One region of the Camelimonas sp. FR25 genome, then DNA from elsewhere that is predicted to be linked to it. Evidence: predicted binding sites of a transcription regulator. Region 1 holds the regulator's gene; each other region holds the start of a gene.

Region 1 (7,455 bases):
CGCGCCGCCTTCGAGACCATGCTGTCGGGCGAAGTGACGCCGGCCCAGGCAGGCGCCTTTTTGATGGCCCTGCGGGTGCGCGGCGAGAGCCTTGATGAGATCGTCGGCGCCGTCTCGGCCATGCGCGCCCGCATGGTTCCGGTCGCCGCCCCTTCGGGGGCCATCGATATCGTCGGCACCGGCGGCGACAATGTCGGCACGTGGAATGTCTCGACGCTCAGCGCCTTTGTCGTCGCAGGCTGCGGCGTGCCGGTGGCCAAGCATGGCAACCGCGCGGCCTCATCCAAATCCGGCTCGGCTGACGTGCTGATGGCGCTTGGCGTCAATCTCGACCTTGCGCCCGATGACATCGCGCGCTGCATCGAAAGCGCCGGCGTCGGCTTCATGTTCGCGCCGAACCATCATTCATCGATGCGCCATGTGGCGCCGGTGCGCTCGGAACTGGGCGCCCGGACCATCTTCAATATCCTCGGGCCGCTGTCGAACCCGGCCTCGGTGCAGCGGCAGCTGCTTGGCGTGTTCGCCGCCAGCTGGCTTGAGCCGATGGTGCAGGTGTTGCAGACCTTGGGTTCGGAACGCGTCTGGGCGGTGCATGGCTCCGATGGCCTCGATGAGATCACCACCACGGGCCAGACCCAGGTGGTGGAGCTCAACCAGGGCGAGATCCGCCAATTCAGCATCAGCCCCGAGGACGTTGGCCTGCGCCGCGCCACGCTGGATGAGCTAAAGGGCGGCGATCCGCAGCACAACGCCTCCGCCGCCATGCGCCTGTTGCAGGGTGAGCCCGGCGCCTATCGCGACATCGTGGTGTTCAACGCCGGCGCGGCGCTGGTGGTGGCTGGCAAAGCCGCCGACCTCGCCGAGGGCGTGAAGATGGCCGCCGCGGCGATTGACAATGGCGCCGCGCGCAAGGCGCTGCAGAAGCTGGTGCAGGCCAGCCATGCGTCCGCGCTTTCGACAGCAGACAAGTGAGACACGCGGGATGAGCAACGTTCTGGAGCGCATCGGCGCCTACAAGCTGGAAGAGATCGCCGCCGCCAAGGCCGCCATTCCCCAGGCCGCAATTGAAAAGCTGGCCGCCGCCGCCCCCGCCCCACGCGGTTTTCTGGCGGCGCTGGAGCGCAAGATCGCCGCGGGCCAGCCGGCGCTGATCGCCGAGATCAAAAAGGCCAGCCCGTCCAAGGGGCTGATCCGTCCGGATTTCGACCCGCCGGCCCTCGCCCAGGCCTATGAGGCCGGCGGCGCCGCCTGCCTGTCGGTGCTGACGGACACGCCATCCTTTCAGGGCAGCCCTGAATACCTCAAGGCCGCCCGCGCCGCCTGTGCGCTGCCGGCGCTGCGCAAGGATTTCCTCTACGACCCCTACCAGGTGTTTGAGGCCCGCGCCTGGGGCGCGGATTGCATTCTGGTGATCATGGCCTCGGTGGACGACGCCACCGCGCTCGCCCTGACCGAGACCGCCACGCGCCTCGGCATGGACACGCTGGTGGAGGTGCATGACGGCGACGAACTGGAGCGGGCGCTGAAGCTGCCGTCGCGGCTGATCGGCGTCAACAATCGCGATTTGCGCACCTTCGAGGTGTCGCTGTCGGTGACCGAGCGTCTGGCCCCGCGCGTGCCCGCCGACCGGGTTCTGGTGGGCGAGAGCGGCATTTTCACCCCAGAGGACATCGCCCGGCTCGCCGCCTGCAAGGTCAACGCCTATCTCGTTGGCGAGAGCCTGATGCGCAAGGACGACGTGGCCGCCGCAACCCGGACGCTGCTCGGCGGAGCCTGACGCGCCGTGCCTGCGCAAACCGCCATCGCGCGCCAGACGCGTCACGTCACCCAACAATGCGCCGTCATGCCCGCGCTCGTCGCGGGCATCCACGTCTTCTTCTGTCCGCGCAGTGAGCGCTGCTCGTTGCAAACGAGCGCGCGAAAGGCAGTCGCCCCGATCAACCGGGGCACTGTCATCGCAGTCCAGCCGCCAAAACGTGGATGCCCGCGACGAGCGCGGGCATGACGGTGGAAATGTCGAGCGGAGAGTTCGCTCCTTCTGGAAACACGCGCACACGCCTGCCAAAGCCTTCCGAGACACCCTGATCAAGCGCAGGGCGCCTCCCTTCGCGCCGTCATGCCCGCGCTCGGCGCGGGCATCCACGTCTTGCTCAGCCGAACGGCAAACCCCGCCAGCTCAAACGATGGTCAGGCGCAGGCATGCGACCCCAGCGACCACGGCCCCCTCCCCACAACGCAATAGCCAAACCGTGGATGACCGCGACGAGCGCGGGCATGACGGTGGAGAACGACAGCGTCAATAGCCAGGGCCATGGCCCCGAACACCCAGCTCAGCGCCTATTCCGCCGCCGCGCGCTGGTCGTAGCTCAGTTCGAGCCCATCCAGATCGCCCTTGCTGCGCCATTTGTCCCACATGCGCAGGAACACGGTCGGTCCGCGCCAGTACTGATTGTTTTTCAGCTCGCGCATACGGCCAATCTGGCCCTCATTATTGTAATAGCCTGGGGTGCAGGCTTCGAGATAAGGCACGCGCGCCTTCGCCACGTCGACGCAGGCCTTGACCCACGCATCCTGCGCCGCTTGCGACGCCTCGATGGTCACGGCGCCGCGCGCCCGCATCTCCTTCAGCACCCAGGCGATGTGCCGGGTCTGCTCGTCCAGCATGTGCTGGAAGTTCGGGCTCTGGCCCGACTGGATAGGGGTGACGATGAAGCAGTTTGGGAAGCCGCGTGAGAACAGGCCGTGGAACGTCTCGGCCCCATCCTTCCACCGCTCCGTCAGCGTTACGCCCCCGCGACCATACACCTCGAGGCCGAAGCGGCGGGTAATGTCGGTGCCGACCTCAAAGCCGGTGGCGTAAATCAGGCAGTCGAGCTCATAGAGCTTGCCATTCACCACCACGCCCTCGTCCGTAATGCGCTCCACGCCCTGGCCGTCGGTATCCACCAGATGGACATTGGGGCGGTTAAAGGTCGGCAGATAACTGTCGTGGAAGCACGGGCGTTTGCAGAACTGGCTGTACCAGGGCTTGAGCGCCGCAGCGACCTGTTCCTGGCGAATGATTTCGTCGACCCGGGCGCGCACCCGCTCCATTTTCTGGAAGTCGGCCAGCTCAATCAGCTTTTCAGGATCCTCAACCGCCTCGCCCTGCTTCTGCTTGCGCCGCGCCGCCAGCAGAATATTGCCGATCAGATCGGTCCAGCCGTCATTGACCATGTCTTCTTCAAAATCACCGCCAGAGACCACGGCGGTGAAATTGTCCATGCGGGCGCGCTGCCAGCCGGGCTGCAGCGCCCTGGCCCATTCAGGATCGGTTTCATGGTCATTGCGCACGTCGATCGATGACGGCGTGCGCTGGAAGACGTAAAGTTCCTTCGCCCATTCGCCGAGGTGCGGCACGCATTGCACGGCGGTGGCGCCGGTGCCGATAATGCCGACGCGCTTGTCGCGCAACCCGGTCAGCCCGCCATGGGAATCACCGCCGGTATAGGCATAGTCCCAGCGGCTGGTGTGGAAGCTGTGGCCGGCGAAGCTGTCGACGCCAGGAATGCCAGGCAGCTTCGGCCGCTCGAGCGGACCACCATTCAGGATGATGAATCGCGCAGAGATCTCATCGTCACGGCTGGTGCGCACCCGCCAGCGCGCGGCGCTTTCATCCCAACGCGCCTCGGTGACCACGGTCTGGAACAGGGCATGCGGATACAGGTCGAAATGCCGCGCGACGCGCTGCGCCTGGCCGAGAATCTCCGGCGCACGGGCGTATTTGCGTTGCGGGATGTAGCCAGTCTCCTCGAGCAGCGGCAGATAGATGTAGCTCTCGGTGTCACAGGCCGCGCCAGGATAGCGGTTCCAGTACCAGGTGCCGCCGAAGTCGCCGCCCTTTTCGACGATGCGGAACCTGTCGACGCCGATCTCGCGCAGCCGCGCGCCCGAGAGCAGGCCGCCAAAGCCGCCGCCCACCACCAGCACCTCCACCTCCTCACGCACGGGATCGCGGGTAAAGCCAGGGGCGACATAAGGATCTTCAAGATAGCGGGCGAAATCGCCGGCCATCTCGACATATTGCTGGTTACCATCCGTGCGCAGACGGCGGTCGCGTTCCTGCTGGTAGCGCGCCTTCAACGCGTCAATGTCGATCTGCGCGGCGTCCCTGTCGGTGGCGGCGGCCATTTGTTCTCTCCCACGCCTGCCCGACGGGCCGGCCCTGTCAGTATTTTTCTATATCAAATATGATACTGGTCAGTACCAATGATGCTGTCAACCATCGGAAACGCGAGGTCCCGCGCTGTTGACGGCACCTGTATGGACGCCGGGGGCCCACGCCGGCCGCCGCGCTGATCAGGTCATGGGCCGCGCAATCTGCCATTGTCCGTCCGTCAGCAAAGTTTACGCTGTCCTGGGCAAGAGTTGGCCATTTAAACAAGAGTTGGCCAATTAAATCGGCCGGCGACGGTCGCGCCGGTTGCAGAACACAGCGGGAACATGTAATACTGTTCATGCTTTGTTTCGACACAGATTCGGCGCTCGCGACGACTTCAGCATCAAGGCGACCACTTCGGAGTGAAGGGGCCGCCTCAGCCAGAAGGTCGTGAATTCCGACGGCAGCGCCCCGGGGCGGCGCGCAACGGGAATGTTTTGCGATGCTGACAGCCAAGCAACATGAGTTGCTGCGTTTTATTCATCAGCGACTGCAGGAAACCGGCGTGCCGCCGTCCTTCGACGAAATGAAGGAGGCGCTCGACCTCAAATCCAAATCGGGCATCCACCGCCTGATCATGGCGCTCGAGGAGCGAGGCTTCATCCGACGCCTGCCCAACCGGGCCCGCGCTGTCGAAGTTCTGCGGATGCCGGACCTGCAGGGCGACGCCGGGGCCGGATTCAAGCCGCGCGTGGTGATGGGCGGCAAGGCCGATGCCGAAGCGCAGGCGCCTGCGCTGCAAGGCCGGTCGGCGCCAGGCGCGGGCAATGCCCCTGATGCGCGCGGCGTTGTCTCCATACCCCTGGTTGGCAGGATTGCGGCTGGCGTGCCGATCAGCGCCATCCAGCAATCCGGCGACAGCATCCCCCTCCCCGCCGATCTGATCGGCACGGGCGAACATTACGCGCTTGAAGTGCGTGGCGATTCGATGGTCGAGGCCGGCATTCTCGAAGGAGATACGGTGGTGATCCGCCGTCAGGATTCGGCTGACAATGGCGATATCATCGTGGCGCTGATCGACGATGAGGAAGCCACCCTGAAGCGACTGCGCAAGCGCGGCAGGGATGTGGAGCTGGAAGCGGCCAATCCGCTGTTTGAAAACCGGGTGCTGCCTGCTGCACGCGTCAAGATCCAGGGCCGGCTGGTAAGCCTTTTGCGCCGCTACTGAGAGCGGCGCGCGGTGGTTGCTGCGTTTGGATGGTCGGACAAGGATTGTGGACTGCCCAACCTGGCGACGCCGAACTGTCAGAGCGCTATGGCGGATGTTCAGCGGACGACGTTTCATGGCTGATGAGTGATGGCGGTCGCTGTGTTCTGGCCGATCTGTTGCGGCGCTCCAATCTGTGATTCCAGGCGTGGTGGATCAGGCTGGTTGAGGGCGGGCCGTCTTTGCCAGGAGCCGGGCGCATGCGAGATGGATTGGCCTTCTGCTGGATCTGACATCTGGGGGTGGGATGGGGCTCCATGGACGCCCGGCTGAGCAGGCGGCGCCGGCTCGGTCGGCCCGATCGTCATGGGGTCGGCTGTGGTTGGCCGGCGCGGCGTGGGCGCTGGCCAAAGTACCGGCAAGACCCTACGCCAGGGCCAGCTTTCACCAGGCCGTCGCACCGCACGCAGGGCAATGTCGCCGTCGTTCAGCCAGACGCTCACCGCGCCGCTGCGGACCAGCGCCGGCCCGTCGAGCAGCAGCGCCGGACGGCAAGGCCCAGGGGCTGGCAAGCTGCTGATCAACACGTCAATGTGGCGGCAATCCCCCTGCATGGCCTCGGTGCGACGGGCCCAGACGACGAGGCCGCCATCATTGCGGCGGACCGCGCAGGCATTCGCGTCACAATTCCCGGTGTCGGGCCGGGATCGCGCGCCATGCGGCATTGCCAGGCCGTGGAGAGCGTACCATTGGCGCGCGACGAACGGAGACACCCGTCCGAGCAGCGCCAGCTGAACTTCGCCGTGCGCATCATCCAGACGCACCAGCGCGCCGCGACCGTTGCGGTCAACCATCACATCGGGCGGCGTGTTGGCTACCGCCAGCAGCAGCCCGGCGCTGGCAGGCGCCATGGCGAACCAGCGCAGCGGCGTGCGGCACGCCACGAACCAGAGCCACGCCAAAGCGATCAGGAGCAATGATGTATCGCCGGAGGCTGCGACCAGTTTCACTGCGCCAGGCGTTGCGGCGATCCATTCTGAGACCCACAGCACCGGCTCCGTCGCGGCGCCCATCAGCCACCAGACAGGCCAGTCCGCGCCAAATGGCGCGAGCGCCATGCCCAGCATCGCGGCAGGCATCACCGCCAGCGACAGAAACGGCAGCGTCATGGCGTTGCCAAGCAGCCCGAGCGGATAGATGTGCTGGAAATGCCAGATGCTGAAGGGCGCCGTTGCGATCTCGCACACCGCAGTCGCGACCAGAGTGGCGCGCAGCGGACGCCAGATCCAGCGCTGTAGCCAAAATGCCCTGTCGCTTTGCGGTTCGACATCGCCCCCCCGGGCGCCAAACGCAATGATCAGGGCAGCGACCGCAGCGAACGACATCTGAAAGCCTGGCGTAAGCAGACTTTCCGGCTGCCATAACAACAGCAGCACGGCCGCCAGCGCCAGATTGTGCAGGGACAGCGCCGGACGATCGATCAGGATGGCTCCGAGCAACGCCGCAATCATGATCAGCGCCCGCACCGTGGCGACGTCTGCGCCAGTGAACACGCAATAGGCGAGCGAGCCTGCAATCGCCAGGCTTGCCGCCAGCTTGCGCACCGGCAGATGCAGCGCGCACCAGGGCGTGAGGGCGAGCAAAGCCCGGGACGTCCAGAACAGCATGGCGGCGGCCAGCGCCATGTGCAGACCAGAGATTGAAAGGATGTGATAGATGCCGGCGGCGCGCAGGGCCTCGTTGGCCTCATCACTGATCTGGCCGCGCTTGCCCGTCACCAATGCCGCCGCCACCGCGCCCGCCTCGCCGCCCCAGGCCCCGGCGATCCGCCCGGTTAGCGCCACCCGCTGCCGGTCGACCCATGCCGCCCAACGCACGGCGACAGGAAAATCCGCTTCCCGCGCATCCGTAACGACAATGGGCGCGTGATGGGCCGTGCCCGTAGCCCCGATGCCGCGAAACCATGCGCTACGGGCAAAGTCATACCCGCCAAACATGTACGGATCAGGCGGCGCGGTCAGCCGCGCCCGCACCGCCACCACATCGCCCGGCAGAACGGCGCGCGCGACGACCGTGCCCGGCTCCGCATTGGGGCGGGGCGATGGCACGG
Region 2 (7,455 bases), on a different contig from region 1:
GCCTGCGGGGCGCCGGACGGACATCCGGACCAACACATTGACGCGTGGCGCGGCGCTCCGGCGCCGCCACGCATGAAACGGCCCAGTGGCCATCACTCGTTTTACCCGCGCAGGCCTGACGGAAAGCAGGTCGGCGCTCCTGATGCAGATAGGGGAACATGATGACTAAGAGCGCTCAGGACGTGCTCAAGACCATCAAGGAAGAGGACATCAAGTATGTCGACTTCCGCTTTACGGATCCGCGCGGCAAGTGGCAGCATGTCACCTTCGACATCACGCTGATCGACGAAGACATGTTCGCTGACGGCACCATGTTCGACGGTTCGTCGATTGCTGGCTGGAAGGCCATCAACGAGTCCGACATGCTGCTGATGCCCGACCCGTCCTCGGCCCAGCTCGACCCCTTCTTCGCCGCCCCGACCCTGTCGATCATCTGCGACGTGCTTGAGCCCGGCACCGGCGAGGCCTATGGCCGCGACCCGCGCGGCATCGCCCGCAAGGCTGAAGCCTTCCTCGCCTCGACCGGCATTGGCGACACCGCCTTCGTTGGCCCGGAAGCCGAATTCTTCGTCTTCGACGACGTGCGCTTCAAGGCTGACCCGTACAACACCGGCTTCAAGCTCGACTCGTCGGAACTGCCGACCAATGGCGACCGCGAGTATGACGGCGGCAACATGGGTCACCGCGTTCCGACCAAGGGCGGCTACTTCCCGGTTCCCCCGATCGACAGCTGCCAGGACATGCGCGGCGAGATGCTGGCGGCCATGGCCTCGATGGGCGTCTCGGTTGAGAAGCACCACCACGAGGTGGCTTCGGCCCAGCACGAGCTTGGCATGAAGTTCAACACCCTGGTGTCGACCGCCGACCAGATGCAGATCTACAAGTACTGCATCCATCAGGTGGCCAACAGCTACGGCAAGACCGCGACCTTCATGCCGAAGCCGGTGTTCGGCGACAACGGCTCGGGCATGCACGTGCACCTGTCGATCTGGAAGGACGGCAAGCCGGTGTTCGCTGGCAACAAATATGCCGACCTGAGCCAGGAATGCCTGTGGTTCATCGGCGGCATCATCAAGCACGCCAAGGCCCTGAACGCCTTCACCAATCCGTCGACCAACTCCTACAAGCGTCTGGTACCAGGCTATGAGGCCCCGGTGCTGCTGGCTTACTCCGCCCGCAACCGCTCGGCGTCCTGCCGTATTCCGTGGTCGAACAACCCGAAGGCCAAGCGCGTCGAGGTGCGTTTCCCCGATCCGACCGCCAACCCTTACCTCGCGTTCTCGGCCCTGCTGATGGCTGGCCTCGACGGCATCATCAACAAGATCGATCCGGGCCAGGCCATGGACAAGGATCTGTACGATCTGCCGCCGCGTGAGCTGAAGAAGATCCCGACCGTCTGCGGTTCGCTGCGTGAGGCGCTCGAGTCGCTGAAGAAGGACAACGCCTTCCTCAAGGCTGGAGACGTGTTCACCCAGGACTTCATCGACAGCTTCATTGAGCTGAAGATGACCGAAGTGATGCGCTTCGAGATGACCCCGCATCCGGTCGAGTTCGAGATGTACTACTCCTGCTGATCGCCCCTGGCGCAGCAACTGGAAAGGCCGGGCCCCGCCCGGCCTTTCTTTTTTTGCCGGCCTACATGTTTTGCTGGTCCAAGTGTGGCGCCGACCCGTCGCCCCTGCCCGGCGCGCCACAGCCAGATGGCGGCGATGGGACGGAAGCGCAGGAGTTGGGTGACGCCTGTGGGTTAAGGCCGACTTTGGCCGGGCGGCAGGCGCGTGCTATGTATGGCGCTGGCCACATGGTCTGCGGCCGCCCATCAGCCTGAACAGCGACTACCGCCCGTCATACACGCCGTTGCCGCACATGCTGCGCATGCCCATTGTGCGGCTTCCTATGCGGCGCATGGACCGGCGCATGGCGCCGCCGGTTTCGCCTTCCGGCGCTGAAACTGGCATAGTCACACGAGAACGAATCGGGATCAGAACAGGCATATGTCAGACAAGGACGACCTTTTCGGCGATGGGGCGCTCGCGCCCGCTGCGGCCCGGGGTAGCAACGGCAAGGCCGGCGACGGCGCGCGCGCAGGCAAGTCCACCCGCGCCCAGACCCAGGCCGCCAAGCTGGCGCAGAGCCGCGCCAGCGGTCCGGCGACGCCGGACGAGGCCGGTTACACTGCCTCCGCCATCGAGGTGCTTGAGGGGCTCGAGCCGGTTCGCCGTCGTCCTGGCATGTATATTGGCGGCACCGACGAAAAGGCGCTGCACCATCTGTTCGCCGAAGTCATCGACAACGCCATGGATGAGGCGGTGGCCGGCCACGCTTCGTTTATCGAGGTCGAGCTGGAGGAAGGCGGCTTTATCCGCGTTGTCGACAATGGTCGCGGCATTCCGATCGATCCGCATCCGAAATTCCCCGACAAATCGGCGCTCGAGGTGATTCTGACCACCCTGCACGCCGGCGGCAAATTCGATTCCAAGGTCTATGAGACCTCGGGCGGCCTGCATGGCGTCGGCGTCTCGGTGGTCAACGCCCTCTCCGACGTGCTGGAGGTTGAGGTGGCGCGCGGCCAGATGCTGTATCGCCAGACCTTCAGCCGCGGCCTCGCCCAGACCGGGCTGGAGACGGTGGGTCGGGTGAACAACCGCCGTGGCACCACGGTGCGCTTCCACCCCGACGCGCAGATTTTCGGTCCCGAGGCGACGTTCAATCCGCGCCGCCTGTTCAAGATGGCCCGCTCCAAGGCCTATCTGTTCGGCGGCGTCGAGGTGCGCTGGAAATGCGCGCCGTCGCTGCTTGGCGGCATCGATAATGTGCCGGCGGAGGCGGTATTTCGCTTCCCCAACGGCCTCAAGGATTATCTGGCGCGCGAGATCGACGGCGCCCCGCAGGTCGCGGACCAGTTGTTCTCTGGCAAGATCCAGAAGCCCGGCGGCCATGGCTCGGTGGAATGGGCGGTTTCTTGGCTGACAGAGGCTGACGGCTTCGTCTATTCCTATTGCAACACCATCCCAACGCCCGAGGGCGGGACCCATGAGCAGGGCCTGCGCATGGCCTTGCTGCGGGGTCTGCGCGACCATGCCGAGCGCATTGGCCAGCAAAAGCGCGCCGCCAATCTCACCGCCGATGACGTGATGGCCACCTGCGCCGCGCTGCTGTCCGTGTTCATTCGCGAGCCGGAATTCGTCGGACAGACCAAGGACAAGCTGGCCTCCAACGAAGCCGTGCGCATCGTTGAAAGCGCCATGCGCGACGCTTTCGACCATTGGCTGGCCGCTGCGCCGCAGCAGGCGCTGCGCTTGCTGGAGTGGACGATCGAGCGCTCGGAAGAGCGCATGCGCCGTCGCCAGGAGAAGGAAGTGGCGCGCAAGAGCGCCACGCGCCGCCTGCGCCTGCCTGGCAAGCTGGCGGATTGCTCAAACGCTGGTGCCGCCGGCTCCGAGCTGTTCATTGTCGAGGGCGACTCGGCTGGCGGCAGCGCCAAACAGGCGCGCGACCGCAAGACCCAGGCCGTGCTGCCGCTGCGCGGCAAGATCCTCAATGTCGCCTCGGCTGGCCGCGACAAGCTCGCCGCCAACCAGCAGCTGTCGGATCTGACCCAGGCGCTCGGCTGCGCCACCGGGGCCGCCTACCGTGATCAGGATCTGCGTTATGAGCGCGTGATCATCATGACCGACGCTGACGTCGACGGCGCCCATATCGCCTCGCTGTTGATCACTTTCTTTTACCGGCAGATGCCAAAGCTGATCGATAACGGCCATCTCTACCTCGCGGTGCCGCCGCTGTATCGCATCACGGCAGGCAGCAAGACGCTGTACGCCCGTGACGAAAAGGAACGGGACCGCATCATCGCCAAGGACTTCAAGGGCAAAAAGGTGGATGTGGGCCGCTTCAAGGGCCTCGGCGAGATGATGGCGGCGCAGCTCAAGGAAACCACCATGGACCCGGCGCGGCGCACGCTGTTGCGGGTGCATGTCGAGCAGGAGGCGCGGCCCGAGACCTCGGACGCCATCGACCGGTTGATGGGCAACAAGCCGGAAGCCCGCTTTGCTTTCATCCAGGAGCGCGCCGCCTTCGCCGACACCACGGCGCTCGATATCTGAGCGCTGACGGCCCCGGCGCCAAACGCTGCAGTCACCGCAGGCGCCATAAGGCGCCCCGGCAGGATGGCGCGAACTTGCGGCGCTGCGCCAGAGCGGGCCGGCGCATGGGTCGCAACATCGCCGCCCTGCTCCGCCTGTCGCTGTCCCAGTCAACCTTGCGCTGTCGCTGGCAATGCAGGCGTGACGGAGGGTTAGGGCCTGCTTCCCCATGCCTGCGGCCGGACCGCGGGCAATCTGCGGCGCATGTGCAACGCACGCGACCAGCACAGTTAAACTGTTCGCCAGTTATGCGATATGCGTTGACAAGCTCAGCGTTAATACCATAGTCCGCAAGACGCTGCGCCCCCAGGGAGTCCGACATCCGGTCTGGCTCCCCTATTCGCGCCGGCCATTTTGGCGGCCCGCAGACGCTTTTCAACGGACCCATGGCATTTTCTGACCTCGGCCTCAGCGGCAAAGTTCTCCAGGCAGTTGAAAGTTCCGGCTATACCGAGCCGACGCCAATTCAGGCTGAAGCCATCCCGCATGTACTGGCGCGTCGTGACGTGCTTGGCATTGCGCAGACCGGCACTGGCAAGACTGCTGCTTTCACGCTGCCCATGTTGACGCTGCTGGAGACCGGCCGCGCCCGCGCCCGCATGCCGCGGACGCTGATCCTCGAACCGACGCGCGAACTGGCCGCCCAGGTCGAGGAAAGCTTCATCAAATACGGCGCCCAGCACAAGCTGAACGTGGCGCTGCTCATTGGCGGCGTGTCGTTTGGCGACCAGGACGCCAAGATCACCCGTGGCGTCGACGTGCTGATCGCCACGCCTGGCCGCCTGCTCGACCATTTTGAGCGCGGCAAGCTGCTGCTCAGCGGCATTGAAGTGCTGGTGATCGACGAAGCCGACCGCATGCTCGACATGGGCTTCATTCCCGATATCGAGCGCATCTGCAAAATGGTGCCGTTCACCCGCCAGACGCTGTTTTTCTCGGCCACCATGCCGCCGGAAATCCAGAAACTGGTCGACAATTTCCTCAGCAATCCGGTGAAGGTTGAGGTGGCGCGCGCCTCCTCCACCGCCCGCACCATCACGCAGCTGGCCGTCGCCTCTGGCGCCGATGCGCCGCACAAGCGCGAGACGTTGCGCCGGCTGATCCGTGGCGCCGAGGACATCAAGAACGGTATCATCTTCTGCAACCGCAAGCGTGACATCGCCGTGGTGCTGAAGTCGCTGCAGAAGCACGGTTTTTCGGTCGCCGCGCTGCATGGCGACATGGACCAGCGTTCGCGCATGCAGGCGCTGGACAGCTTCCGCAACAATGAGGTGCAATTGCTGATCGCCTCGGATGTCGCCGCCCGAGGCCTCGACATCCCCGACGTCAGCCACGTCTTCAACTATGACGCGCCGCATCATGCCGAAGACTATGTGCACCGTATCGGCCGCACCGGCCGCGCCGGTCGCAAGGGCACCGCTTACACCATCATCACCCCGGACGACTCGAAATACGCCGCCGCCATTGAGGCGATGACTGGCGCCGCGTTCGAATGGCTTGGCCCATCCATCGACGAAGCCGATCTGAGCGACAGCGGCGCACGCAGCCATGAGCGCGGCGACGATCGCCGCCGTGGCCGTGAGCGTGAGGGTCGCGAGCGTGATGGCCGTGGCCGCAATGGCCGGGGCCGCGGCGAGCGCAGCCAGGATGCGACGCGCGCCGAGCGCCAGGATGAGCGCGCAGCGCCTGATCTGGCTGCCGTGGAGCAGCCGTCGATCCATGACGCGGCCGCCCGGCCGCGCCAGGACCAGGGGCGTCATGACAGCGGACGCCAGGACAACGGACGTCAAGAAAGCGGACGCCAGGACAACCGCGCCCAGCCGGCGGAGGCCCGTAACGGTCGTCGGCAAGATGGACGTCAAGATGGTCGTCCAGAGCAAGGCGGTCGCGATTATCGTCAGGAGGCCCGCAACGGCGGTGGCCGTGACGAGCGGCGTGGCCGCAATGGCCGCCACGAGCGCGATGAGCCGTCGCCGCTGGGCTTCGGCGAGCACGTTCCGGCGTTCATGCTGTCAGAGCCGCGCGTCGCCCGCCGCAGCGCCAAAACCAGCGAGACCGCGCCACGTGACGTTGGTCCAGTGACGCCTGTGGCCTTCGCGCCAGAGGCGATCCAGGACGCCACGCCCGTCGCTGTTGCGACAGAGACCGCCGAAAAGGGCGAGCGTCGTGGCCGTCGCCGCCGTGATCGCCGCCGTGATCGTCGCTCTGGCGAGGCGGATGTGGCGATCCAGGCCGTGGACGGGGCTGACGAGGCGACCGCCGACACGGCAATTGTCGGCCCTGATCGCGAGACGGGCGCCGTCGCCACTGTGGCTGCAGCGCAGGACGCCACGGCGCCGACAGCTGGAGCTGCCGGAACTGAACAGGCTCAGGACGCAGCACAAGACGCAGCACAAGACGCCGCGATCACTGGACCTGCTGAAGCTGCGACCAGCGAGCGCGCGCGCCGCCGCCGCGGCGGACGCCGTAGCGCTGGCAGGGCTCGCGCTGACGTCAGCGACGACGCCGCTGCGCCAGATGCGGCGCCAGCTGTTGAGGCTGCTGTCGCAGATGACGTTGCGGCTGCCGTGACGGTTTCGGAAGCACCGGCTGCTGACGCCGCCCCCGAAGCGCCAGCCAAGCCGGCCCGCAAGCCTGCCGCAAGGGCGTCGAAGAAGGCCCCTGCCAAGGCGAGCAGCGCAGATGCCTCCAAGGCTACGGGTGACGACGAGGTGTCGGACGCTGATGCTGCTGTGGTGGAGACCAGCGCGCCAGCCAAGTCGCCGGCGAAGTCGGCCGCCAAGTCGATTGAGAAGTCGGCTGCCAAGGCTCCCAAACGGGGCGGCCGCAAGGCGGCGAGTGCCGCCGCTGAGGCTTCCGTTGTGGCAGACGAAGCCCCCGAGGCGCCCGTGACTGAACCGGTCGCCGCGACGCCGAAGCCCCGGGCGCGCCGCAAGGCCGCCGAACAGCCGGTCGAGACGGCCGCTGCCGCAGCGACGCCTGTCGTGGAGCCTGAGAAGCCAAAGCGCGCGCCGCGTCGCAAGCCGGCTGCCGCTGCCGCAGAGGCCCCTGCGGCTGAGGCTACCCAGGCTGAGCTCCCCGCTGCTGATGAGGCGGCTGGCGCTAAGGCTGCGCGCCCTGCCCGCACCCGCACCCGTCGTTCTGCCCGCAGCCGCGCGCCGGGTCAGGCCAATGACGAGACGGCTGACGAGGACGTCGGCTGAACGCGAGGGAGCGCGCCGGCGTCCACCATCCAGGCTGACGTCAGCGCAGCCAAGCTAACATTGAACGAAGAACCCGCCCGGCGTGCCGTGGCGGGTTTTTTACGTCGCGC
Region 3 (7,455 bases), on a different contig from region 1:
ACGGCAAGCCCCTGCTGGTCTGATGCAGCCGTCGCCTGGACATCCGCGTTCATCGCCGAACCCCTCATCTCGTTGCACTAATACCAGAACCCGCTGGGTATGACTCATCGGGTTCTGGTTAAGCCCGTGCGGCGCCTGAGCATGTCAGGATGCGGATGCGTCAGCACCTTCGCATCCTGGTATAAGGCCAGGCGGCGCTCCACCCCGAACATCCTGCCTGGCCTAAGCTGGTTTGCCAAATCTGGATTGCCCAAGCCGCCTTGCAAATATTGGCCGGCAAATCTTGCGCTGGCGCGCGCCAGCTCGCAAGCCGTTGCAAGGCCATGTAAGGCGCCTGGCGAGCCAAAACGGCGCGCCAAGAGCGCAGGCTTCAGCCGCCGATCGCCACCACCGGCTTGCCGATATTCTCGCGGCGCAGCATGCGGGCAAGCAGGGCGGGGGTTTCTTCCAGCGGGAAGGTGGCGCTGGGCTGCGGGGCGATGCGGCCTTCACGCACCAAAGCGATCATCCGCTCAAAAATGGCGCGCGCCGCATCCTTTTCGGCCCGCACATGGCCGCCCCAATCGACGCCAACGATGCTGGAGCGCTTGAGCAGGGGCAGGTTCAGCGGAATCTTCGGAATCTCGCCGCCGGCGAAACCGATCACCAGATGGCGGCCGCCCGGCGACAGGCAGCGGAACGCCGTCTCCGACCACTGTCCGCCCACCGGGTCATAGATCACCGTGAGCTTGCGGCCGTCGAGGGTGGCTTCCAGCGTTTTGCGCCACTCGGGCTGGCTGTAATTGACGGTGAGATGGGCGCCCGCCGCAACGCAGGCCGCCAGCCGCTCGTCCGACGAGGCGGCGGCGATCACCGTCGCGCCGAGCCCCTTGGCCACATCGATCGCCGCCATGCCGACGCCGCCCGAGGCGCCGAGCACCAGCACGGCCTCGCCGGGCTGCAGATGGCCGCACATCTCAAAGCCATAGATGGCGGTGGAATAATTCACCAGGGCCGCAGCTGCGGCGTCGGAGCTGAGCTGCTCCGGCAGCGGCACGCATTGGGCGGCGTACACCACGGCCTTCTCGCTCAGGGCGCCGCGCTCGGCCAGGGCCATGACCCGCTGGCCAATCAGCGCTGGCGAGACCTGCTCGCCCACCGCCACCACCGTGCCGGCCAGTTCGCTGCCGGGAACAAATGGCAGCGGCCGCTTGACCTGATAGGCGCCGCGCACCACGAGGCCGTCGACATAGCCGAGGCCCACCGCTTCAACGGCGATGATGGCGTCATGCGGACCCGGAACCGGCTCGTCAATGTCGGCGATGACCAGATTATCCGGATCGCCATAAGCCAGACACTGCACTGCCCTCATGATGTTCTCCCCCGATCGTTTGATGAGCGCCATGCCTGTTCCGCCGCGCGGTCCTGACGTCACCGCCAGTCTGGCCTGCGGCTGGCGGGGCGCCAAGAAGCCTTGTCTGCGGTATGACCCGGCAAGCGGGCCGGAGGCAAGCGCCGCCGCGACGCAAAAAAACCGCCTTGGGCATGGCTCTGCCGGGCAGTTCAATATGCGTCGTGATGGACGGCGCGAATGATATGCGCCCGCGCGCTGGCCCCTGTCAGCACAGGCCCGTGGCGCAGGGGCGCAACATGCCAGGCTGGTTCTGTTGTTCCAGCCGCTGAATCTGCTGTTGCTGGCGCATATATTGCTGCTGACCCTGCTGCTGCATCTGCTGCATCTGCAAATCCTGCTGCATCGAGCGGTTCATCTGCTGCAGGGTCTGTTCCTGGCGTTGGTTATAGCCCTGCGTGACGCCCTGGGCCAAAGCCGGGGCGGCGCTCAACGCCCACAGCGCCGCAGCGGCGGCCAGCGCGGCGGCGGCGGCGCCAAGGGCCACCAGCCGGCGCAGGCGCGCCTGCTCCTCGCGCGAAATCGCCCGGGCCCTGACCTTGCTGCGCGCGCCGTGGCGGCGCCGCGCCTCAGCCTCACCTGCGTCACGCAACATCTGCTGGCTGTAACGGTCGGCCATTGTTCTCATCCCGCATGCCCGCCCGGCTTGCCCGCGCTGTTAGGCGCCGTTCACCGTGGCTTCCTCCTGAATATAGAAGCGCGCGCGTGAATTCCCAGCGTCTGCGACGAAAAACCCCAAAGCGCATGCAACGTCATCACCCGACGCAAGGGCGCTTAAGTCGACGCCTATAGCCGCCCGCCTTTTATACCAGGATGCGAAGATGCTGACGCATCCGCACCCTGAAATGCTCAGGCGCCGCACGGGCTTGGCCAGAACCCGATGAGTCACGCTCATCGGGTTCTGGTAATACGCGCCCCCATGGTCCATGCCGCCGCGCTCGACTTTCGTTCCCGTTATGGTCCAAGGTCCTGTTGCGTCAGCCCTGTGACGAATCAACTGGCGGCGGCGGGGCGGCGCGCCCATATGACGGATTCGGCCGGTCTCGCGCCGCAGGCATGGCGGCGGCAAGCCCGCCAGGGATGACGCGCTGGCGCGAACGCCCTATGCATCATCCGCCGCAAGCGCCTTTGCCGCCCGAGGGCGGTGTTCAGGTTGCGGCAATGGCGCCCAATCCACGTCGTCGCACCACTGGCGCGGCGACAGCCAAGGGAAGCACATCAGGTCGATGCAAGGTTCTGACGACAACTCCGGCCACAGCCCGGCGCCTGCCTACACTCCGCGCGAGGGCGGCATCGCCGCGCGCGCCCGCGCCGCGGCGGGCGGCGATGCGCCTGTCGCCGCCGTGGCGCCAGGCGCAGCAGCCAGCTGGCTGGAGGGGCTGAACCCGGAGCAGCGACGGGCGGTCGAGACAACTGAGGGGCCGCTGCTGGTGCTGGCTGGCGCCGGCACCGGCAAGACCCGGGTGCTGACCACCCGCATCGCCTATATTCTGGCGCGCGGCCTCGCCATGCCGTCGCAGATCCTCGCCGTCACCTTCACCAACAAGGCGGCGCGCGAGATGAAAGAGCGCATCGCCCATCTGGTTGGCCCCGCCGCCGAAGGCATGCCGTGGCTCGGCACCTTCCACTCCATCAGCACCCGCCTGCTGCGCCGCCATGCCGAGCTTATCGGCCTGAAGCCCAGCTTCACCATCCTCGACACCGACGACCAGATCCGCCTGATGAAGCAGGTGCTGCAGCTGGAAGGCGTCGACGAAAAGCGCTGGCCGCCACGCCAGCTGGCCAATCTGATCGACGGCTGGAAGAACCGCGCCCTGAGCCCGGCGCAGGTCCCGGCTGGCGAAGGCGCCGCCTTCGCCAATGGCCGGGGCACGAAGGTCTACGCCATGTATCAGGAGCGGCTGAAAACCCTCAACGCCGCCGATTTTGGCGATCTGCTGCTGGAGACCATCCGGCTGTTCCGCGAGAATCCGGATGTGCTGGCGCAGTATCAGCAGCGCTTTCGCTACATGCTGGTCGACGAGTATCAGGATACTAATGTCGCGCAATATCTGTGGCTGCGCCTGCTCGCCCAGGGCCGCGACCCCGCGCACCGCAATCTGTGCTGCGTCGGCGATGACGACCAGTCGATCTATGGCTGGCGCGGCGCCGAGGTCGACAATATCCTGCGTTTCGACCACGACTTCCCCGGGGCCGAGGTGGTGCGGCTGGAGCTGAATTACCGCTCCACCGGCCACATCCTGCACGCCGCCTCCGAGCTCATCGCCCGCAACGAAGGTCGCCTCGGCAAACGCCTGCGCACCGAGGATGTGGACGGCGAGAAGGTGGCCATCACCGGCGCCTGGGATTCCGAGGAAGAAGCCCGCCTCGTCGGCGAAGAGATTGAGGCGCTGCAGGCGCGCGATCATTCGCTCGGCGAGATGGCCATCCTGGTGCGCATCTCGGCCCAGATGCGCGAGATGGAAGACCGGCTGGTGCAGCTTGGCGTGCCCTATCGCGTCATCGGCGGCCCGCGTTTCTATGAGCGGCTCGAGATCCGCGACGCCATGGCCTATCTGCGCTGCGTCGTCTCGCCGGCTGACGATCTGGCGTTCGAGCGCATCATCAACACGCCGAAGCGTGGCCTCGGCGACGCCACCTTGCAGGTGCTGCACAGCCACGCCCGCGCCGCGCGCATCCCATTGATGGAAGCAGCGCGCTTCCTCGTGGAAACCGAGGAACTGAAGCCGAAGCCGCGCAAGACCATCCGCGATCTGCTCAGCGACTTTGGCCGCTGGACCGCCGCCGCCAGCCGTATGCGCCAGGGCGAGCTGGCCGAGCTGGTGCTGGAGGAATCTGGCTACACCGAGATGTGGCGACGCGACCGCTCGGCCGAATCCAGCGGCCGCCTCGACAACCTCAAGGAACTGGTGCGCTCGCTGGAGGAGTTCCCCGACCTGCAGAGCTTCCTCGAACATGTGTCGCTGGTGATGGAAGCGGCGGATGGCGACACCGGCGAGCGCGTCTCGCTGATGACCCTGCACGCCGCCAAGGGGCTTGAGTTCGACACGGTGTTCCTGCCGGGCTGGGAGGAAGGGCTGTTCCCCAACCAGCGGGCGCTGGATGAGAGCGGCCGCGCCGGGCTGGAGGAGGAGCGTCGCCTCGCCCATGTCGGCATTACCCGCGCCCGCAAGCGCGCCCGCATCTATTTCGCCAGCAACCGCCGCATCCATGGCATGTGGAACGCCACCATTCCCTCGCGTTTCATTGATGAATTGCCGGAAAGCGCCGTGGAAGTTCTGGATGCGCCCGCGTCCTATTCTTACGGCGGCTACGCCAGCAACCAGGGCTATGGCCAGAGCCGCTTCGACCGCGCCGCCGGCGGCTATGCCGGGGCCGCCGAAACCGCCCCCTCCAGCTACGCCACCCCCGGCTGGCAGCGCGCCCAGGCGCGTGGTTTTGGTCAAGGCGGTTTTGGCCAGAACGGCGCAGGCAGCTTTGGCGGCGGCTCTCAATTCGCCGCCGGGCGCGGCGCCGGTCATGGCAAGGGATTTGGCAAGGGGTTTGGCAAAGGCGGCCAGCGCGGCGGGCCGGTGATCGAGGGCGAACTGGTCGCCCGCTCCACCGGCGTCTCGGCCTTCGCCGTAGGCGCCCGTATCTTCCACCAGAAGTTCGGCCCCGGCCTCGTCGCCATCGTCGACGGCAACAAGCTTACCGTGGATTTCGACAAGGCTGGCCGCAAAACCGTGCTCGACAGCTTCGTCGAGGCGGCGGGCGGCTGACGCCAGCGCGTGGTGAGGTTGACGCAAGGGCATGAAGCCCTGGCGTAAACCATGCGCAAAACTAGCCGGGAATTGAGCGGGAAACGGATTGCACGTCGCGGCAAAACCACGGCAGAGTGCGTTAACGCATTGTTCACCTTTTTCGCAGCCAGGCGGACGCGGACGCCGCAAGGCCGCGCAATGGCCACAATAGAGCGTCACCGCTCACCGACGTTATCAAGGAGATTCCGAATGGCGAACATCCCACAGGCTTCTGACGCAGGCGACGCCAGCACCCTTCCGGCTCTTGGCCTGCGCTGGGCTGCTCTGCGCGGCATGCTGGGCTCGCCGCTCATCGACGCCGACGACCAGCGTGAGCTGCGCCGCGAGCTGCTGCAGGAACTGAAGACCGTCGAGCAGTCGATGTCGCGTGTCTCGGCCCGCAGCGGCCTTGAGCTGTCGACCAAGATCGACGTGCTGGCCCAGGCGCTGCGCGAGCTCACCTTCCCCGATGGCCGCAGCGCCCTCGACCTGCTGGAAAGCATTCGCGGCGACGTCACCACGCTGGTGCCGCGCAACGCCGAGAAGTCGACCCATCTCAGCCGTGGCCCGGTGCTGCAGCGCCCTGCCGACGCCGCGCCCGCCGCGACCGGCCCTGCCAGCACGCCGTCCAGCAGCAGCTGAGCCAGCGGCGCCGCGTAACACCAGACCCCGATGAGCGCAACGCATCGGGATCTGGCCAAGCCCCTGCGGCGCCTGAGCATTTCAGGATGCGGATGCGTCGGCATCTTCGCATTCTGGTATAACATAGTGGACCGCGCTCACGCGGCGCGCCACGCCTGCCGATGCTCCCGCCGCGCGTCCCTGACGCGCGGCGTTTGCGTTGGCGCTGGCAGGCTTAACCTGTCTGCAGCGCCCGGTTGGGCGACCTCATTTCAGCCGCCATACCTGTCTTCGTAGCGCTGGGCCGGCTCAGACCGGCCGGGTCGCCTGCCAAAGCCAGTGCCGGCTGGCTTCGCCGGTCATGGCCGGGGCCAGCGCCTCGTGCACGCGCTCGTGGTAATCGTTGAGCCAGGTCCGCTCGGCCTCGCTGAGCAGCGCGGGCTCCACCAGGCGGATATCAATGGGGGCCAGGGTCAGCGTCTCGAAGCCCAGCATCGGCCGCTCGGCCCCGTCGATGACACGCTCCTCGACCACCAGCAGGTTTTCGATGCGGATACCCCAGGCGCCGGCCTTGTAATAGCCCGGCTCGTTGGACAGGATCATCCCCGGCTCCAGCGCCACATTGCCGAGGCGCGAGATGCGCTGCGGCCCCTCATGCACCGACAGGAAGCTGCCGACGCCGTGGCCCGTGCCATGGTCAAAATCGAGCCCCGCCTCCCACAGCGGCCGGCGGGCGAAGCTGTCGATCTGCGCCCCCCAGGTGCCTTTCGGGAAAATCGCCGTCGCCACGGCGATATGCCCCTTGAGCACCCGGGTGAAGCGGTCGCGCATCTCATCATCTGGCTCGCCCACGGCGATGGTCCGGGTGATGTCGGTGGTGCCGTCGCGGTATTGGGCGCCGGAATCGATCAGGAACATCCCCTCGGTGATGGCGGCGTTGCTGTCTTCAGTCACCCGGTAATGCACCACGGCGCCGTTCGGGCCGGCGCCGGAGATGGTCGGGAACGACACATCCTCCAGCACATTGGTCTCGCGCCGGAAGGTCTCGAGCGCCGCCACCGCGTCGATCTCGGTAAGATCACCAGCTGGCGCCGCGCCGTCGAACCATTGCAGGAACCGGGCCACCGCCACGCCGTCGCGCAAATGGGCGGCGCGGGATCCGGCGATCTCGACGGGGTTCTTGCGCGCCTTCATCAGCGTCAGCGGGTCATCGCCAATATCCGCCTCGCCGCCGGCATCCCCGTGCCCGTCGCGCACGATGTCGGCGAGGGCCGAGGCGGCGGTGGCGGCGTCGAGGCGGATGCGCGCGCCGCCATCCGCCAGCTGCGCCAGCCGTTCGGTGAGCATGGCCGGCGGCGACATCCTGGCCAGCGGCGTCAGGGCCGCCGTGACCTCCGGCGTCAGCTTGCGGCCATCGATGAACAGCTCCGCCTCGCCACGCAACGGCACAAGCGCATAGCCAAGCGCCAGCGGCGTATGCGGCACGTCGGAGCCGCGAATATTGAACAGCCAGGCCAGATTGTGCGGATCACTGACCAGCAGCGCGTCGACGGTTTCGCGCGCCAGCGCCTCGCGCAGGCGCTGCAGGCGCTCGGCGGCGCCCTCGCCGGCCAGCGCCTGCGGATGCAGCCGCACGGCGCCGCAGGGCGCCGCCGGCCTGTC
Region 4 (7,455 bases), on a different contig from region 1:
GATCGAATTTGGCCTCGTCGGCGACACCATGCACAAGGTGGATGAGCGCACGCCGGTCGCCGAGCTGGAAGCCCTTGGCCGCATCTACCGCCGCATGATCGCCAGCTATTTCGCCCATATCGGTGAGCGGGAGCGCTAAACAGCCTCAGCGCCAGTCGCCACTAGCCCGTCGCCCGCCACACCCCCCACCGTCATGCCCGTGCTCGTCACGGGCATCCACGTCTTCCCTCCGCCAGGCAAGACGGCGACCCGTCGCCACACCGCCGCCCCATCCGCTCTCAGGGCGCGGCCAGCACCTCGTCCGGATAGTCGACGCTGACGAAATACAGCCCATGCGCCGGGGCCATGGGGCCGCAGCGGGTGCGGTCGCGGGCGTCGAGCGCCGCGCGCAGGTCGCCCACCTGCCAGCGGCCACAGCCGACCTGCTCCAGCGAGCCAGCCATGGAGCGCACCTGATGGTGCAGGAAGGAGCGGGCCGAGGCGTGGATGCGGATCTCGTCGCCGACACTCTCCACATCCAGCCGGTCGAGGGTGCGGATCGGGCTGGCGGCCTGGCATTCGGCGGCGCGGAAGGTGCTGAAGTCGTGGTTGCCCAGGATGGTCTGCGCCGCCGCGTGCATGGCGTCGGCGTCGAGCTTGCGCCCGACATGCCAGACCTTGCCCCGATCCAGCGCTGGCGGCGCCCGCCGGTTGAGGATGCGGTAGACGTAATGGCGCCTGAGGGCGCTGTGCCGGGCTTCAAATGCGGGCACGGCGGCGTGGGCCGAGATTACGGCGATACGCTCGCCCCATAATTTGAGATGGGCGTTGATGGCGTCGCGCACCGTGTCGGAGCGCCACTCCTTGCTGAGATCCACATGGGCGACCTGGCCGAGCGCATGTACGCCGGCGTCGGTGCGGCCAGAGCATTGCACGCGCGGATGCTCGCCGGTGAATTTGATGATGGCTTCCTCAATCGCCTGCTGCACCGAGCGGCCATTGTCCTGCCATTGCCAGCCGACATAGGCGTCGCCGTCATACTCGATCACCAGGCGATAGCGGGGCACGGGCGTCTCCAGCCGGATGTCAGAGGGTCGGGGCTCAGAACCGCGCGCCAGGCGCCAGCCGCGCCCCGCGCATGAATTCGTCCGCCGTCACCGCGCCCTTGCCGGCGCGCTGCACCTGCAACAGCCGCACGGCGCCTGCGCCACAGGCGACCACGAGGCCGCCAGCCAGCAGCTCGCCTGGCGCGCCCGCGCTCTCCGCCGCTTCCTCCACCTGCGCTCGCAACACCTTGACGCGCTCCGGCTTGCCCTTGCCGAGATCGGCCTCGAAGAAGGCGCCGGGGAACGGCGACAGCCCGCGAATATGGTTGTGCACCGCCTGGGCGTCCATGCTCCAGTCGATGCGGCCATCGGCGTTGCTGATCTTGTGGGCGTAAGTCACGCCGTCTTCCGGCTGCGGCGTGAAGCCGAGCGAGCCGCGCTCCAGCGCCGCCAAAGCGCGGGCGGCGAGGTCGGCGCCGAGCCCGCTGAGCGCGTCGTGCAGTTCACCGGCGGTCATGGCCGGGGTGATGGCGAGGCGCTCGCACATGGCGACCGGGCCGGTGTCCAGCCCTTCCTCCATCTGCATGACGCAGACGCCGCTTTCGGCGTCGCCGGCCATGATGGCGCGCTGGATCGGCGCGGCGCCGCGCCAGCGCGGCAGCAGCGAGGCGTGCAGATTGATGCAACCAAAACGCGGCATGGCCAGGATGTCGGGCGGCAGGATCATGCCATAGGCGACCACCACGGCGACGTCGGCGTCGAGCGCGCGGAACGTCTCCGCCGCTTCCGGCGTGCGCAAGCTTGCTGGCGTCAGCACCGGAATGCCAAAGCCCTCAGCCATCTCATGCACCGGGCTCTTGCGCTCGTTCATGCCGCGACCGGCGGGCTTGGGCGCGCGGGTATAGACGGCGACGACCTCATGGCCGTGGCCGACGATTTCAGCGAGCGTCGGCGCCGAGAAATCCGGCGTCCCCATGAAAATCACGCGCAAAGCTTTGTCCCCAGGTCCAGCGTCTGTAGCGGCGGCGGGCTATGGCTGCATCATCGCCCCCCATGCGCCGCCGATATGCCGCCGATGCACCGAATGCTCATGCCATAGCCAGGGCGGAAATGGCAAAAAGGCCAGACCGCCGGGCGACCTGGCCGTCAAGGCAGGCGAGGTCCGCCCATCGCCAGATAAGGGCTATGGGCGGGGGTGCGTCTCAGCGGCCCTGGCGGGCCAGCTTGGCGAATTTGGCGTTGACCCGGTCGCGTTTGAGCTTCGACAGATAATCGATGAACAGCACGCCGTTGAGGTGGTCGATCTCGTGCTGCAGGCAAGTGGCGAGCAGGCCGTCGGCCTCGATCTCCTGCATCTTGTCGTGGATATCGCGATAGCGCACCCGCACCTGCGCCGGGCGCTCCACATCGGCGTGGTAGTCCGGGATCGACAGGCAGCCCTCATTGTAGATGCTGCGCTCCTCCGAGCTCCAGGTGATCTCCGGATCGAGCAGGATCATCGGATTGCCGTCGACGCCCTCCTCGCGCACCACGTCGAGCACGATCAGGCGCTTCATCACGCCAATCTGCACCGCTGCGAGGCCGATGCCAGGCGCGTCATACATGGTTTCCAGCATGTCATCCGCCAGCTGGCGGATCTCTGCGGTGGCGGCGCCCACTGGCGCGGACGCCTGGCGGAGCATGGCGTCAGGGAGAATGACGAGAGGACGGATGGTCATGGCGCCATGCAATAGGGCTTAACGATTTTGCGGTCAACTTGTACTTGATTTGTTCTTAGTTTTGATCGACCCTCCTGTGCGTAGGCGCAAGGCGGGGGGGCTATCTGGCCGCCGGGGCCGGTTTGTCCTGACTTGATGAGACTTGTCCTGGTGGTCTGGCCGTCTTGGCGTGACTGGCGATGGGGTGGCGTCCCGTCGGCGCTCCAGGTGGCGGGAACTGTGCAGCGACCATGGGCGACGACGGGACCATTTGATGAAAGACATGTGGCTCACTGTCGTCGGCCAGGACATCAGCCAGCTACAGCTCGCCTGGGCGGTGGCGATCGTGGCGCTGTCGCTGTTGGGGCTGAGCCTGCTGCGCGGCGCCCGCCGGCGCAGGCTGGCTGGCGCAGGCTGGGAGGCGGAGGAGGTTCTGGCCATGCTCGAGGCTCAGGGCCGCGCCATGGAGGCCAGGCTGGCGCAGCTCACCCAGGCCCAGGCGGAGATGCACGGCGGGCTGCACGCCAGCATGCAGGGGCTTGGCGCGCGCCAGGCCGAGGTGCAGCGCAGCGTCGCCGAGCACGTCGACCTGCTGCAACACCGGCTGGGGCGAGGCCTCGCCGACATGGCGGAGCGGACTGGCGGCAGCCTCGCTGATCTGGCCGGGCGGCTGGCGCTGATCGACGCCGCCCAGCAGAATCTCAACGCTCTGACCGGGCAGATTGTCGGCCTGCGTGAGGTGCTGGCCAACAAGCAGACGCGCGGCGCCTGGGGGCAGGGACGGATGGAGGCCATCGTGCGCGATGGTTTGCCGCCGGGGTCGTTCAGCTTCCAGGCCACCCTGTCGAATGGGCGGCGGCCAGACTGTCTTGTGCATCTGCCCGGCGACCGGCCGCTGGCGATCGACGCCAAATTTCCGCTCGAGGGGTTTCAGGCGTTCAGGGCCGCCCGCAGCGACGAGGAGCGCAAGGCCGCCGCCGCGCGCCTGCGCCAGGACGTGCTGACGCATATTCGCGATATCGCCGGCAAATATCTGTTGCCGGGCGAGACCCAGGACATGGCGCTGATGTTTCTGCCGTCTGAGGCGCTCTACGCCGATCTGCTGGAGCATTTCGATGAGGTGGCGCAGATGGCGACGCGGGCGAGGGTGATCATCGTCTCGCCCTCGCTGCTGGCGCTGGCCATCCAGCTGGTGCGGGCCATGGCCCGCGACGCCCGCATCCGCGATGAGGCGCTGGCGATCCAGACCGAGGTCAGCCGCCTGCTTGACGACATCGCCAGGCTGCAGGAGCGGGCGGGCCGGCTCGACGGCCATTTTCGCCAGGCCAGGGATGATCTGGCGGCGCTCAACGTCTCGGTCGACAAGATCGCGCGGCGCGGCGGTCGCATCGAGGCGCTGGATTTTGAGGAGCGGATCGGAGCCTGAGCCGATGCGATGATTGCGTCGCTGCAAGGTGACGCAGCCCTGCAGGCAGCCATTGGCGTTGCGCTGCGGCGGCGAAGGCCGCCTTCGGTTGAGATTTCGCCCGGCGACGGCCAGGCAGGCGCCTGATGGCGCCCTGGCCGAAAGGCTCTGGTTACAGCGTGGTGCGCTGGCGGATGGCGGCGACCAGCGTGCCTTCGTCGAGATAATCGAGCTCGCCGCCCACTGGCACGCCATGGGCAAGGCGGGTGATGCGGATCGGCAGATGGCTGAGCATGTCGGTGATGAAATGCGCCGTGGTCTGGCCGTCCACCGTGGCGTTGAGGGCGATGATCACCTCGGTGATCACGCCATCGGCGCTGCGTTCGGCCAACGCCGCCAGATTGAGGTCGTCAGGCCCGATGCCATCCAGCGGCGACAGCACGCCGCCGAGCACGTGATAGCGGGCGTTCATCACCGATGCGCGCTCCAGCGCCCACAGATCCGCCACCGATTCCACCACGATCAGCACCGCCGGGTCGCGCCGACCGTCCTGGCAGATGGCGCAGGGCGAGGCGGTGTCGACATTGCCGCAGGCGTGGCAGGTGATGACCCGGTCGGCGACGACGCGGACGGCGTCGGCCAGCGGCTGCAACAGGGCCTCGCGCTTGCGAATCAGATGCAGGGCGGCGCGGCGGGCCGAGCGCGGCCCCAGCCCGGGCAGGCGCGCCAGCAGCTGGATCAGACGTTCAAGTTCGGGACCGGTCGACGAAGCCATGGTTGTGGCGCCTTACCTCTCAGGAGCGCAGGCGCGCCAACGCGGGCGGCTGGCGCGGGCCGATCGGCCACATGGTCGATGCGGCGTCTGCTTGCGAAGGCGATGGTGTCAGTCGCCCACGCTCGCCCCTTGTGCCTGCACCGGCGGAGGCAGGCAAGCGGTAGGGCGGCTGTGACAGGCGGGGCGGGTGTGCGGGGGCGGGTGTGTGCTGGGGGCAGGAACGTTTGGGGGTGTGGCGGCGGCGTCCGGTAGACGTGGATGGTCGGGTCAAGCCCGACCATGACGGCGGGGATGCGGGGTGTGGGCTTCAGGTGTGGGGCTTGGGGCAGGACTCGGGGTGTGGGGAGCTGGAAGTCTGAAAGGGGGAGTGGGGTGGGAGCTTGGGGTGGGCGATTGGGAGTGTAGTCCCGGCGCTGCACGCCCAGGTGGACCTGGTCTTGCACGCCCGCTTCCACCTGCCTGCCAAGACTCGCACGCTCTAATCCCCCTGCACGCGCGCCCTCTCCATCCCCCTCGCGACACGGCAGCCAAACTGACCCTATCCCATGCCCCCCGCCGCCGTCATGCCCGTGCTTGTCACGGGCATCCACGCCTTGCGCGCCAATGCCGCCAGCCACCCGACGACGGCTCACAGCTGATCGCGGCGCGGATCGGTGGCGGCGCGGAAGGCGCGGGGGTTGAGTTCAGCCGCCGCTTTCAGCCAGCGGTCGAGGTCGTGCATGTTCTGGCGGACATAGTCGTCAAGCCGGGCGATCCCGGCAGCGATGGCCGCCTCGCGGGCCGCGCGCCCGTCATCTGGCGCGCCCTCGGCGGCATCTTCCAGCGCCAGGCTATGGCGCAGATTGATGGCGTCCTGGCGCCATTCGCGCGCCAGCTGCGCCAGATGCACCACCTCGTGCAGGGCGGTGGCCATGTGGTGGATGGCGCGGACTGGCTGCTCCGGGCCGGTGGGCCACGCCGCAGCGATGGCGCTCGCCAGCCGCGCGTCCGCCGCCTCCATGCGATAGACCAGGGCGATGACCACCTCGCCGCTGGCGTCATATTCTTCCTGCAGCGCAAGGCTGAGGGCCATCAACTCCGCCGCGGCGGCAGTGACAGAGCGCCGGGCCGCGCGGTTAAACGGCGCCAGCAGCTGGCGCGCCAGCCGCCTCAGTCGCGCCAGGTGGCCACGGAAGGCGCTATGGCATTGGTTGATGAATGAGGCCGCCTTCACGCGTGGGCGCTGCTGATCGCGCGAAAGCGGTTCGACTCCGGAGTTTCCCTGGACCCCGGAGATCCCCTGGACGCCAGAGTTTCCCTGGACGTGTTGGCGCTCCTGGCCAGGTTTGGCCAGCCGGGACAGGGTCAGCCGGCGCATTCTGCGCCTTCCGGGCGTAGGGCGTCCCGCCAAGGCCTGGCGTCTCCATGGTGGGGGCAGGACGTCGGCCTGGCCGCCATCCGGTCGCCGACATCATGCGTGGTGATTGCGATCGGGCGTGGGTGAAGCCGGGCGCGGCTGCGCAGGCCTGTCGCCCGCCCGTAGCGCCGTGCAGGCTCACACGTGGGTCGCCTGCGCGCCTTGCTCTAGCCTTGCCGCTACCCTGGGCGCCATCACCAAACAGCGCCCCGGGGGTGCGGCCTCGCTCAGAACAGCTTCATGCCGGGGGGGATTGGCAGGCCCTTGGTCAGCTCCTGCATGCGCTCCTGCGTCAGTTTCTCACCACGGGCGCGGGCGTCGTTGACGGCGGCGATCACCAGATCCTCGACGATTTCCTTCTCGTCCGCCTGCAGCAGCGACGGGTCGATGCTGATGGCGCGCATGGCGCCCTTGGCCGTCATGCGCACGGTGACGGCGCCGCCGCCAGCCGCGCCTTCGACTTCCAGATTCTCCAGCTCGGCCTGGGCGTCCGCCAGCTTATGCTGCATGGCCTGGGCCTGCTTCATCAGCCCCATGATGTCTTTCATGTTTTCGTCCTCTGGTCAGTCAATGGTCTCAGATAGGGCTCAAGGCGCGCGGCGACCAGCCCCTGTTCCCGCAACGCGATCCGCTCAGCCTGACCTGCCCGTGTCACCGCGCCCAGCCAGGCGGCGGCGCGGGCATGCGCCCCCGATCTGATGCGATAGCGCCGTACATAAGCTGTGTCCGCTCTGGCGCAAACGCTACAGCCCCGGCGGGCGCCGCCATGGCGCGGGCTCAGTCGCCTGGGGCGTCGTCGGTATCGTCTAGCTCGGCCAGCTCCTGTCCGGCGGCGTCGTCATCGGCCTGGGCGCGGACATCGGTGACGTCGACGATCTGCGCCCCGGGGAAGCGCTCCAGCACGGCGCGGACCAGCGGGTGGCTGGCGGCGTCGTCGTGGCGCTCGCGTTTCATGGCGGCGCGCTTCTGCTGGATGGTGTCGTCGCCGGGCTTTGAGGAAATGGCGACGACCCAGCGCCGTCCGGTCCACTCCAGCAGCCGCGCGCCAAGCTGCGCCGCCAGATTGCGGCTGCCGCCCTCGGCCAGGGCGAATTCCACCACCCCATCCTCAAAGCGCACCAGGCGCACGTCGCGCTCCAGCGCCACCTTGAGGCCGA

What was found. The regulator LexA, encoded in region 1, represses DNA repair genes until DNA is damaged. The targets are predictions, from matches to a motif close to TGTTCNNNNTGTGTTCNG.
Region 2: parE (DNA topoisomerase IV subunit B) is a predicted target of LexA. The motif match lies at 1,967-1,984, and genes of this name have one in related genera.
Region 3: AC6A67_RS10805 (ATP-dependent helicase) is a predicted target of LexA. The motif match lies at 2,337-2,354, and genes of this name have one in related genera.
Region 4: def (peptide deformylase) is a predicted target of LexA. The motif match lies at 2,783-2,800, and genes of this name have one in related genera.

Annotation. Positions count from the first base shown of each region.
Region 1 covers NZ_JCAWFG010000017.1:73,758-81,212, forward strand. Annotated here, with positions in the region: gene trpD (anthranilate phosphoribosyltransferase) at 1-972, shown strand, start outside; gene trpC (indole-3-glycerol phosphate synthase TrpC) at 983-1,777, shown strand; gene AC6A67_RS01385 (flavin-containing monooxygenase) at 2,338-4,170, opposite strand; gene lexA (transcriptional repressor LexA) at 4,641-5,366, shown strand; gene AC6A67_RS01395 (ComEC/Rec2 family competence protein) at 5,480-7,455, opposite strand, start outside.
Region 2 covers NZ_JCAWFG010000084.1:237,613-245,067, forward strand. Annotated here, with positions in the region: gene glnA (type I glutamate--ammonia ligase) at 162-1,574, shown strand; gene parE (DNA topoisomerase IV subunit B) at 1,995-4,103, shown strand; gene AC6A67_RS11950 (DEAD/DEAH box helicase) at 4,529-7,345, shown strand.
Region 3 covers NZ_JCAWFG010000082.1:31,019-38,473, reverse strand. Annotated here, with positions in the region: gene AC6A67_RS10820 (FAD-binding oxidoreductase) at 1-53, opposite strand, end outside; gene AC6A67_RS10815 (NADPH:quinone oxidoreductase family protein) at 371-1,351, opposite strand; gene AC6A67_RS10810 (hypothetical protein) at 1,599-2,009, opposite strand; gene AC6A67_RS10805 (ATP-dependent helicase) at 2,617-5,151, shown strand; gene AC6A67_RS10800 (hypothetical protein) at 5,383-5,814, shown strand; gene AC6A67_RS10795 (aminopeptidase P family protein) at 6,103-7,455, opposite strand, start outside.
Region 4 covers NZ_JCAWFG010000102.1:4,324-11,778, forward strand. Annotated here, with positions in the region: gene dapE (succinyl-diaminopimelate desuccinylase) at 1-139, shown strand, start outside; gene truA (tRNA pseudouridine(38-40) synthase TruA) at 279-1,046, opposite strand; gene fmt (methionyl-tRNA formyltransferase) at 1,081-2,016, opposite strand; gene def (peptide deformylase) at 2,228-2,743, opposite strand; gene AC6A67_RS14965 (DNA recombination protein RmuC) at 2,997-4,148, shown strand; gene recR (recombination mediator RecR) at 4,300-4,902, opposite strand; gene AC6A67_RS14975 (hypothetical protein) at 5,531-5,974, opposite strand; gene AC6A67_RS14980 (YbaB/EbfC family nucleoid-associated protein) at 6,526-6,846, opposite strand; gene AC6A67_RS14985 (DNA polymerase III subunit gamma/tau) at 7,076-7,455, opposite strand, start outside.